DNA from 4 places in the Pantoea rwandensis genome. Region 2 is predicted to be linked to each of the others. Evidence: predicted binding sites of a transcription regulator. Region 2 holds the regulator's gene; each other region holds the start of a gene.
What was found. The regulator PhoB, encoded in region 2, activates phosphate uptake and scavenging genes when phosphate is short. The targets are predictions, from matches to a motif close to CTGTCATAAAACTGNCNNAT.

Region 1 (2,206 bases), 890 kb from region 2:
ATCTATGGCTCGGACGCTTTGCTCCACTGCCACGCCATCCCTTCTCTTAAGCTTTTAGCGTCGCTTTGATAACAGAGCAAAGCAACGTGCTTGTTAGCCATTCAGCTCGGCCATTTAGGCATCGCTTTTGGACCCATGCCACACCACCCAACGCTTGTGCACGTATAGCGAAGCGAAAATGACAATCGCCCCGGCAATAAAGCTCGGCCAGTGCGGTTTTTCCTGCCAGATCGCCAGGTTCACCAGCAAGCCCGCCGGCACGTGCATGTTGTTCATGATGCCCAGCGTACCGGCATCGACCTGCGTCGCACCGTAGTTCCACATAAAATAGCCCAGCCCGGAAGCCGCCACGCCTAGCCACACCAGAATGCCCCACTGCAGTGAGGTGGTCGGCAGTTTGTTCGGGTTACCCCACAAGCTCCACGCAATGATGGCGATGATCACCGCGCCAAGATAGAACCACGAGAAGGCCGTGTGTTGCGGCATTGGGCGGGTTTCCTGCAGGCGCTTGTAGCCGACCATACCGATGGCAAAGCAGATGTTTGCCGCCTGCACCAGCAGCAAACCGAACCAGAAATGATCGCTAACTTTGTCATAGCGAATGATGGCCGCACCGGCTACCGCCAGCAGCGCGCTGAAGGCATAGCCGATTCGCAGCCGACGTCTGCTGAGCAAATCGTAAATCAGCGTGACGTAGAGCGGCGTCATCACGGTAAACAACAGGAATTCTGTCACGCTGAGGTAGGTATAAGCCTCAAAACTTAGCAGATACATGACGCCGAGTTGCAGCATTCCCACCAGCATGTACAGCAGGATGGTTGAGGCGCGATAGCCCTTCCAGCGCAGGAAGGGCAAAAAAACGAGCGCAGCCAACCCAAGGCGCATCAACACAGAGAACCAGGAGTCAACCTGGCCCGCAAGGTATTCCCCTATCAAACTAAAGGAAAAAGCCCACAAAATGGTGGTAACGATCAGTAACAGCACGGTATTGATCCCAAAATGAACAGTGGCGCTAGTGTAAACAAACTGTCGTGGACGGGCTGAAATTTCTGGTTGACGAGTGGTCAAATTAAAATCAAACAAATCGCCGAATCCTCTTCTCTCATTGAGATGAGGTCCACTGCCGAAATCAGCTCGCGGATTGCGGATGCAGTGAATGTCATTCGACGCAGCAACGGATTCCCCTTCCAAACCCAAAAGCCCCGACGCTTCATGCGCGAATACCAACATTTTTTGGTTTATATCGCTCTTTAATGTCATCAAAGTGTAACAATTGTGTCACACATCACAGTAACGTGGCGCAACCATCACTATCCTTTGCGCGAAATGGAACTTTGGTTTTGTTGTTACGCCAGAGGGCTTTTGACCCAACCTGCTGGGAATTTATAAAAATATCGCGCCCTGGAGGGCCACATACATGTTGAGTATCTTCAAACCGGCACCGCATCAGCCGCAAGTCGCTGACGATCGTGTCGATCCGCTTTATCGTCGGCTACGCTGGCAAATCTTCATCGGCATTTTCTTTGGCTATGCCGCCTATTACCTGGTCCGTAAAAACTTTGCGCTGGCGATGCCCTATTTAGTTGAGCAGGGCTTTTCGCGTGGCGATCTTGGCTTTGCGCTGTCCGGAATCTCCATCGCCTACGGTTTTTCCAAGTTCATCATGGGTTCCGTCTCTGACCGTTCAAATCCACGCGTCTTTTTACCTGCCGGACTGATTCTGGCCGCTGCGGTGATGCTCTTTATGGGCTTTGTGCCGTGGGCCACCTCCAGCATCATGGTGATGTTTGTGCTGCTGTTCCTGTGCGGTTGGTTCCAGGGTATGGGTTGGCCGCCATGCGGGCGCACCATGGTGCACTGGTGGTCACAGAAGGAGCGCGGCGGGATTGTCTCGGTGTGGAACTGCGCCCATAACGTGGGCGGCGGCATTCCCCCACTGCTGTTCCTGCTGGGTATGGCGTGGTTTAACGACTGGAAAGCCGCACTCTATATGCCGGCGTTTGGTGCCATCCTCATCGCCATTATTGCCTTTGCCCTGATGCGCGATACGCCGCAGTCTTGTGGCCTGCCACCGATTGAAGCTTACAAGAACGACTACCCGCCCGATTACAACGACAACCACGAGCAGGAGTTAACGGCAAAGCAGATTTTCATGCAGTACATCCTGCCTAATAAGCTGCTATGGTATATCGCGCTGGCTAACGTG
Region 2 (2,206 bases):
ACTGACGTTGGCAAAGAAGTTACGTCGTGCCCCTTCCAACTGGTGCATCTGCGTGACATCGCGCGCCACCATCAACCATTGCCCTTCGCTGTAGGGCATCACACGGAACTCCATATGATGTTGATTGTTCAGCACCAGCGTCAGCGGCTTGTCAAAATCACGCTGGCGGATATAGCGGGAAAACTCAGGATAGCGCAGCAAGTTGAGGATGTTCTGGCCATTATCTTCCGGCCAGCGTAGCCCGAGATGCTGTTGTGCCAGCCCGTTGCACCAGAAAATGGTGCCCTCTTCGGTGGTCAGAATCACTGCATCGGGCAGAGACTCCGCGCCGCTGCGGAAGCGCTTAATCAGGTTACCCAGCTCACGACGACGGCGACGGTTACGCAGTTGCATCTGGTACAAGCCGTAGAACAACGGTTCCCAGCTACCGCGCCCGGCAGGTGGCGTCATAGAACGATCGACCCACAGCCAGTGCGACAGACGCATCAGGTTTCTAAAGTGCCAAAACATCACACCCGCTACTGCAATTAACAGCAGCCAGGGCAGATAACCGAACAACAGACCAAGCACCAGCGCGGGCAAACAGACCAGCGCCAGCTCAGTCAATAATCTCTTCCAGGAGAGTCGTTCCAGCACGGTAAAAGACTCCGTTTAGTAGCGGGCAGAGAAACGATACCCTGTTCCGCGTACGGTTTGAACCATGCGATCGTGGCCAGATACTTCCAGTGCTTTACGTAAACGACGGATATGCACATCAACAGTACGATCTTCTACGTAAACGTTGGTGCCCCATACGTGGTTCAGCAGCTGCTCGCGGCTGTAAACACGCTCCGGGTGCGTCATAAAGAAGTGCAGCAATTTATATTCGGTCGGTCCCATTTCCAGCGGGGTGCTTTCCGACATCACGCGATGCGAGGAAGGATCCAGGCTCAGGCCCTGCATCTCAATCACCTCTTCCACCGCCATTGGTGAAATACGGCGCATCACCGCTTTGATACGTGCCATCAGCTCTTTCGGTGAGAAAGGCTTGGTGATGTAGTCATCGGCGCCGACTTCCAGACCGCGTACGCGATCCTCTTCTTCGCCGCGTGCCGTCAGCATCATCACCGGGATGTCGCGCGTCATGGCTTCACGTTTCAAATGTTTAATAAACTGAATACCGCTGCCTCCCGGCAACATCCAGTCCAGCAGAATGAGATCCGGCCAGGGTTCGATCAGCTTACCAATCGCGCTGTCGTAGTCTTCTGCCTCAATAGGCTGGTAATCATTCTGTTCCAGCACGAAACATAACATTTCACGGATGGGAGCTTCGTCTTCCACAACCAAAATGCGCTTAGCCATTATAACTCCTGCTGTTGTGACGGCTTGTCACTGGGATTTGCGGCGCCATTATGCGTCACTTTTATGACACTTTTATGAAAAACCCGACCTATGATAAATAGTTAAAAAACAGAAATGAGACAACGATTATCGCTTTTTTTTCTTTGCGATCTGAAGAGGTTATAATTCGCGTTCGCTTAACGAAGCAGGGAGTATTCATGCGCATCATTCACACCGCGGATTGGCATCTCGGTCAGTTCTTTTACAGCAAAAGCCGGGCGGCTGAGCATCAGGCCTTTCTCGACTGGTTGCTGGCCCAGATTGCCCTGCATCAGGTGGATGCCTTAATCATCGCCGGCGACCTGTTTGATACCGGTTCGCCGCCAAGCTATGCGCGCGAGATGTTTAACCGCTTTGTGGTAGCGCTGCAATCAACGCAGTGCCAGTTGATAGTGCTGGCAGGCAACCATGATTCCGTTGCCACACTCAATGAATCGCGCGAGTTGCTTGCCTGTCTAAATACCCGAGTGATCACCAGCGCCACGCCGCAGGGCGAACAACAGGTGCTGACGCTGCATCAGCGCGATGGCACGCCGGGCGCGCTGCTGTGCGCCATTCCCTATTTACGCCCGCGCGACATTCTGCGCAGCCAGGCAGGACAATCCGGGCGCGAGAAGCAGATCTCACTGCTGGAAGCGATTGAGCAGCATTATCAGCAATGTTATGCCGCGGCGCTGACCGAACGGGCCGATCGCGCACTTCCCATCATTGCCACCGGGCATCTCACCACCGTTGGGGTAACGAAAAGCGACTCGGTACGTGATATCTACATCGGCACGCTCGACGCCTTCCCGGCGCAGGCGTTTCCTCCCGCCGATTACATCGC
Region 3 (2,206 bases), 1.4 Mb from region 2:
TGGCTGCCAGTAGCTGGAAATTTGCAGCACCGCCGGACCCGACAAGCCGCGATGGGTAAACAGCATCGCTTCTTTAAACAGTGTGCCGTCCTGCGCCGTAATGGTGGTGGGCAGCGCCACACCCGACAGCGTATTTAACTGCTCCAGCAACGGCTTATGCAGGGTGAAAGGCACCAGTGCAGCGCGCGTCGGAAAGACTTTCAAACCAAACTGCTCGGCCACTTTGTAGCCAAACGGCGTTGCCCCGAGCCCCGGCATCGATAATCCCCCACTCGCGATCACCAGCTTTTCTGCCTGCACCTCGGAGCCATTCAACTGTAGCCTGTAGCCATTTTCATCACGCGTCACGCTCAGCACTTCACTGCGCAAACGCACGGTGACTTGTCCGTCTTCGCACTCTTTTAACAGCAGATCCACGATCTGCTGCGCCGAATCATCGCAGAACAGTTGGCCAAGGGTTTTCTCGTGATATGCAATCTTGTGGCGATTCACCAGATCGATGAAGTCCCACTGGGTGTAACGCGCCAGTGCCGACTTGCTGAAATGCGGGTTATGCGAGAGATACGCCGCCGGTTCGGTGTACATATTGGTGAAGTTACAGCGGCCACCTCCGGACATCAGGATTTTACGTCCCGCCTTTTTGCCGTTATCCAGCAACAGCACACGACGACCCAACTGCCCTGCCTGCGCCGCACAGAACATGCCGGCAGCGCCTGCACCTATTACGATAACGTCAAACTTGTCCACAGTGATTAATCCACATAATTGAAAGGCGGTGATTGTAGAGATCTGCGGCATTTCGCGCCAGCGTCAAAAAAATGCCGTAAATGTGTCATATTGTAACTCGCTTATTTTTCAGTCTTTTTACCTTATCTGACCGGGTTTGTGGCAATTTTAAGACAAAAAAGGGCTATATTTTCCTTTCACATCATGCGGGTTGTCGCCGATAATGCGCCGCGTTCATGTCCTCCAAAAAATGGCGTAACGTTTATGCTACATCTGTTCGCTGGTCTTGACCTCAGTACCGGCCTGTTTTTGGTATTAGCTCTGCTGTTTGTCTTGTTCTATGAGGCAATCAACGGTTTCCACGACACTGCTAACGCAGTCGCTACAGTCATTTATACCCGCGCGATGCGGGCGCAATTGGCGGTTGTGATGGCGGGTGTTTTCAACTTCTTAGGCGTTTTGCTGGGTGGTTTAAGCGTGGCCTATGCCATCGTGCATATGCTGCCAACGGATTTACTGCTGAATGTAGGTTCTGCACACGGCCTCGCCATGGTGTTCTCCATGCTGCTGGCAGCCATTATCTGGAACCTTGGCACCTGGTATCTGGGCTTGCCGGCATCCAGTTCTCACACCTTGATCGGCGCGATTATCGGTATTGGTCTCACCAATGCACTGATGACCGGCACCTCGGTGGTTGATGCGCTTAACCTGCCGAAAGTGATCAATATTTTCCTGTCTCTGATTCTGTCACCGATTGTCGGTCTGGTGATTGCGGGTTCATTGATTTTCATCCTGCGTCGTTACTGGAGCGGAACCCCTAAACGTTCGCGCATCCATATGACACCGGCTGACCGTGAAAAGATCGATGGCAAGAAGAAGCCACCGTTTTGGACGCGTATCGCCTTGATCGTCTCGGCAATTGGCGTGAGCTACTCTCACGGTGCGAACGATGGTCAGAAAGGCATTGGCTTGATTATGCTCGTGCTGATTGGTGTGGCACCCGCTGGTTTCGTGGTCAACATGAACGCTTCGGGTTATGACATCACCCGGACGCGCGATGCGGTCAATCATCTGGAGCAGTATTACCAGCAGCATAGCGATTCACTCACGCATATCGTCCAGATGGCGCCACCAGCGGTGCCAACGCCGGAAGAATCTGTGGGCGGTCCGCATGAGTTCCATTGCGATAGCAGCCGTGCGCTGCAGGCTATTAATCGTGCCCAACTCTTGCTGACCAATCTGAACAGCTATGACCAACTGACGGTTGATCAGCGCAGTCAGATGCGTCGCCTGCTGATGTGCGTCTCGGACACGGCCGATAAAGCGGCGAAGCTGCCAGAGACCACCCCGGACGATAAGCGCTTCCTCAACAAGCTGAAGGGCGATCTGCTGGGCACCGTAGAGTACGCACCGATCTGGATCATTATGGCCGTGGCGTTAGCGCTGGGCATTGGCACCATGATTGGCTGGCGTCGCGTGG
Region 4 (2,206 bases), 1.1 Mb from region 2:
ATGGCAAGCCAGCCAAACGCGCGGAAATCGAATCCACTGCGCAGTACGATGCCGGTGATAAAGGTGCCTATCGTCACTACATGCAGAAAGAGATCTACGAGCAGCCGAACGCGATTAAAAACACCATTACCGGTCGTTTTAATCATGGGCAAATCGATCTCAGCGAACTGGGTGCCAATGCCGAAGCCTTGCTGAGCAAGGTTGAGCACATCCAGATTATCGCCTGCGGTACCTCGTATAACTCCGGGATGGTGTCGCGCTACTGGTTTGAGTCGCTGGCCAACATTCCTTGCGATGTGGAAATCGCCTCCGAATTCCGCTATCGCAAATCCGCTGTGCGTAAAAACAGCCTGCTAATCACCCTGTCGCAATCGGGTGAAACCGCCGATACGCTGGCCGCACTGCGTCTGTCAAAAGAACTGGGTTATCTTGGGTCGCTGGCCATTTGTAACGTTGCCGGCTCTTCGCTGGTGCGTGAATCCGATCTGGCGCTGATGACCAAAGCCGGCACCGAAATTGGTGTGGCCTCAACCAAAGCCTTCACCACCCAGCTAGCGGTGTTGCTGATGCTGGTGGCGAAACTGGGCCGTCTGCACGGTATGAAGCCGGAAACAGAGCATGAGATCGTGCATGCGCTGCAAGCACTGCCAAGCCGCATCGAGCAAATGCTGGCGCAGGATAAAGTGATTGAAAGCCTGGCCGAAGGTTTCTCGGACAAGCATCATGCTTTGTTCCTGGGTCGTGGCGATCAGTATCCGATCGCGATGGAAGGGGCGCTGAAGCTGAAAGAGATCTCCTATATCCATGCTGAAGCCTACGCCGCCGGAGAGCTGAAACACGGCCCGCTGGCGCTGATTAATGCTGATATGCCGGTCATCGTCGTCGCGCCGAATAACGAGCTGCTGGAGAAGCTGAAATCCAACATCGAAGAGGTGCGTGCACGCGGTGGTCTGCTGTATGTGTTTGCCGACCAGGATGCGGGTTTCAGCGACAGCGAGGGCATGAAAATCATCTCACTGCCACACGTTGAAGAGGTGATTGCACCGATCTTCTACACCGTGCCGCTGCAGCTGCTTTCGTATCACGTTGCGCTGATTAAAGGGACAGATGTTGACCAGCCACGTAACCTGGCAAAATCGGTTACCGTTGAATAATCAGTAAAAATGGCGGGCCTGCAAGGGGCCCGCTTGTAATTTAATCGGTGTCATATAACTGTCATATTTCGTACATTTCACTGTCATCAAACTGTCCTATTTTCCCTCCAGCAGCAATCACTGACTCCTACTAAAAAGGCATTGAGCCTGATTTTTTTTAAATCCCCTGGAGGGAACATGACACTGATGCGTACATCCGTAGCCCGAATCCTCGCCGCCACCTTCGCAGTAAGCGCGGTATCTGCTTTTGCAGCCACCGACCTGACTGGCGCTGGCGGTACATTCCCGGCACCGGTTTATGCCAAGTGGGCAGCAGAATACCAGCAAGCCACCGGTAGCAAAATCAACTATCAGGGTATTGGTTCTTCAGGCGGCGTTAAGCAGATCATCGCTAAAACCGTTGATTTCGGTGCGTCAGATGCGCCGATGGCTGATGCCGATTTGGAAAAAAATGGTCTGTTCCAGTTCCCTACCGTAATCGGTGGTGTGGTGCTGGCCGTTAACATCCCAGGCGTGAAATCAGGCGAACTGACGCTGGACGGCAAAACCGTTGGCGATATCTACCTGGGCAACATCAAAAAGTGGAACGACCCGGCGATCACTAAGCTGAACCCAGGCGTGAAACTGCCAGACACCAACATCAACGTGGTTCGCCGTGCTGATGGTTCAGGTACTTCTTTCGTGTTCACCAGCTACCTGTCTAAAGTCAACGCAGACTGGAACAGCAAAATTGGTAAAGGTAACACCGTTAACTGGCCAACCGGTCTGGGTGGTAAAGGTAACGACGGCGTAGCTGCATTCGTACAGCGTCTGCCGGGGTCAATTGGCTACGTTGAATATGCGTACGCTAAGCAGAACAACCTGACCTACACCAAACTGGTTGATGCTGACGGTAAATCTGTTGCACCAAGCGAAGCCAGCTTTGCTAACGCAGCCAAAGGCGCAAACTGGAGCGAGTCTTTCGCTCAAGACCTGACCTTCCAGAAAGGCAACGATGCATGGCCGATCACCTCAACCACTTTCATCCTGATCTACAAAGACCAGGCGAATGC

Region 1: glpT (glycerol-3-phosphate transporter) is a predicted target of PhoB. The motif match lies at 1,254-1,273, and genes of this name have one in related genera.
Region 3: pitA (inorganic phosphate transporter PitA) is a predicted target of PhoB. The motif match lies at 884-903, and genes of this name have one in related genera.
Region 4: pstS (phosphate ABC transporter substrate-binding protein PstS) is a predicted target of PhoB. The motif match lies at 1,202-1,221, and genes of this name have one in related genera.

Annotation. Positions count from the first base shown of each region.
Region 1 is NZ_CP009454.1:307,934-310,139, forward strand. It holds gene LH22_RS01345 (carboxylate/amino acid/amine transporter) at 115-984, opposite strand; gene glpT (glycerol-3-phosphate transporter) at 1,418-2,206, shown strand, end outside.
Region 2 is NZ_CP009454.1:3,750,351-3,752,556, forward strand. It holds gene phoR (phosphate regulon sensor histidine kinase PhoR) at 1-636, opposite strand, end outside; gene phoB (phosphate response regulator transcription factor PhoB) at 652-1,341, opposite strand; gene sbcD (exonuclease subunit SbcD) at 1,539-2,206, shown strand, end outside.
Region 3 is NZ_CP009454.1:785,980-788,185, reverse strand. It holds gene LH22_RS03510 (NAD(P)/FAD-dependent oxidoreductase) at 1-747, opposite strand, end outside; gene pitA (inorganic phosphate transporter PitA) at 991-2,206, shown strand, end outside.
Region 4 is NZ_CP009454.1:519,420-521,625, reverse strand. It holds gene glmS (glutamine--fructose-6-phosphate transaminase (isomerizing)) at 1-1,154, shown strand, start outside; gene pstS (phosphate ABC transporter substrate-binding protein PstS) at 1,332-2,206, shown strand, end outside.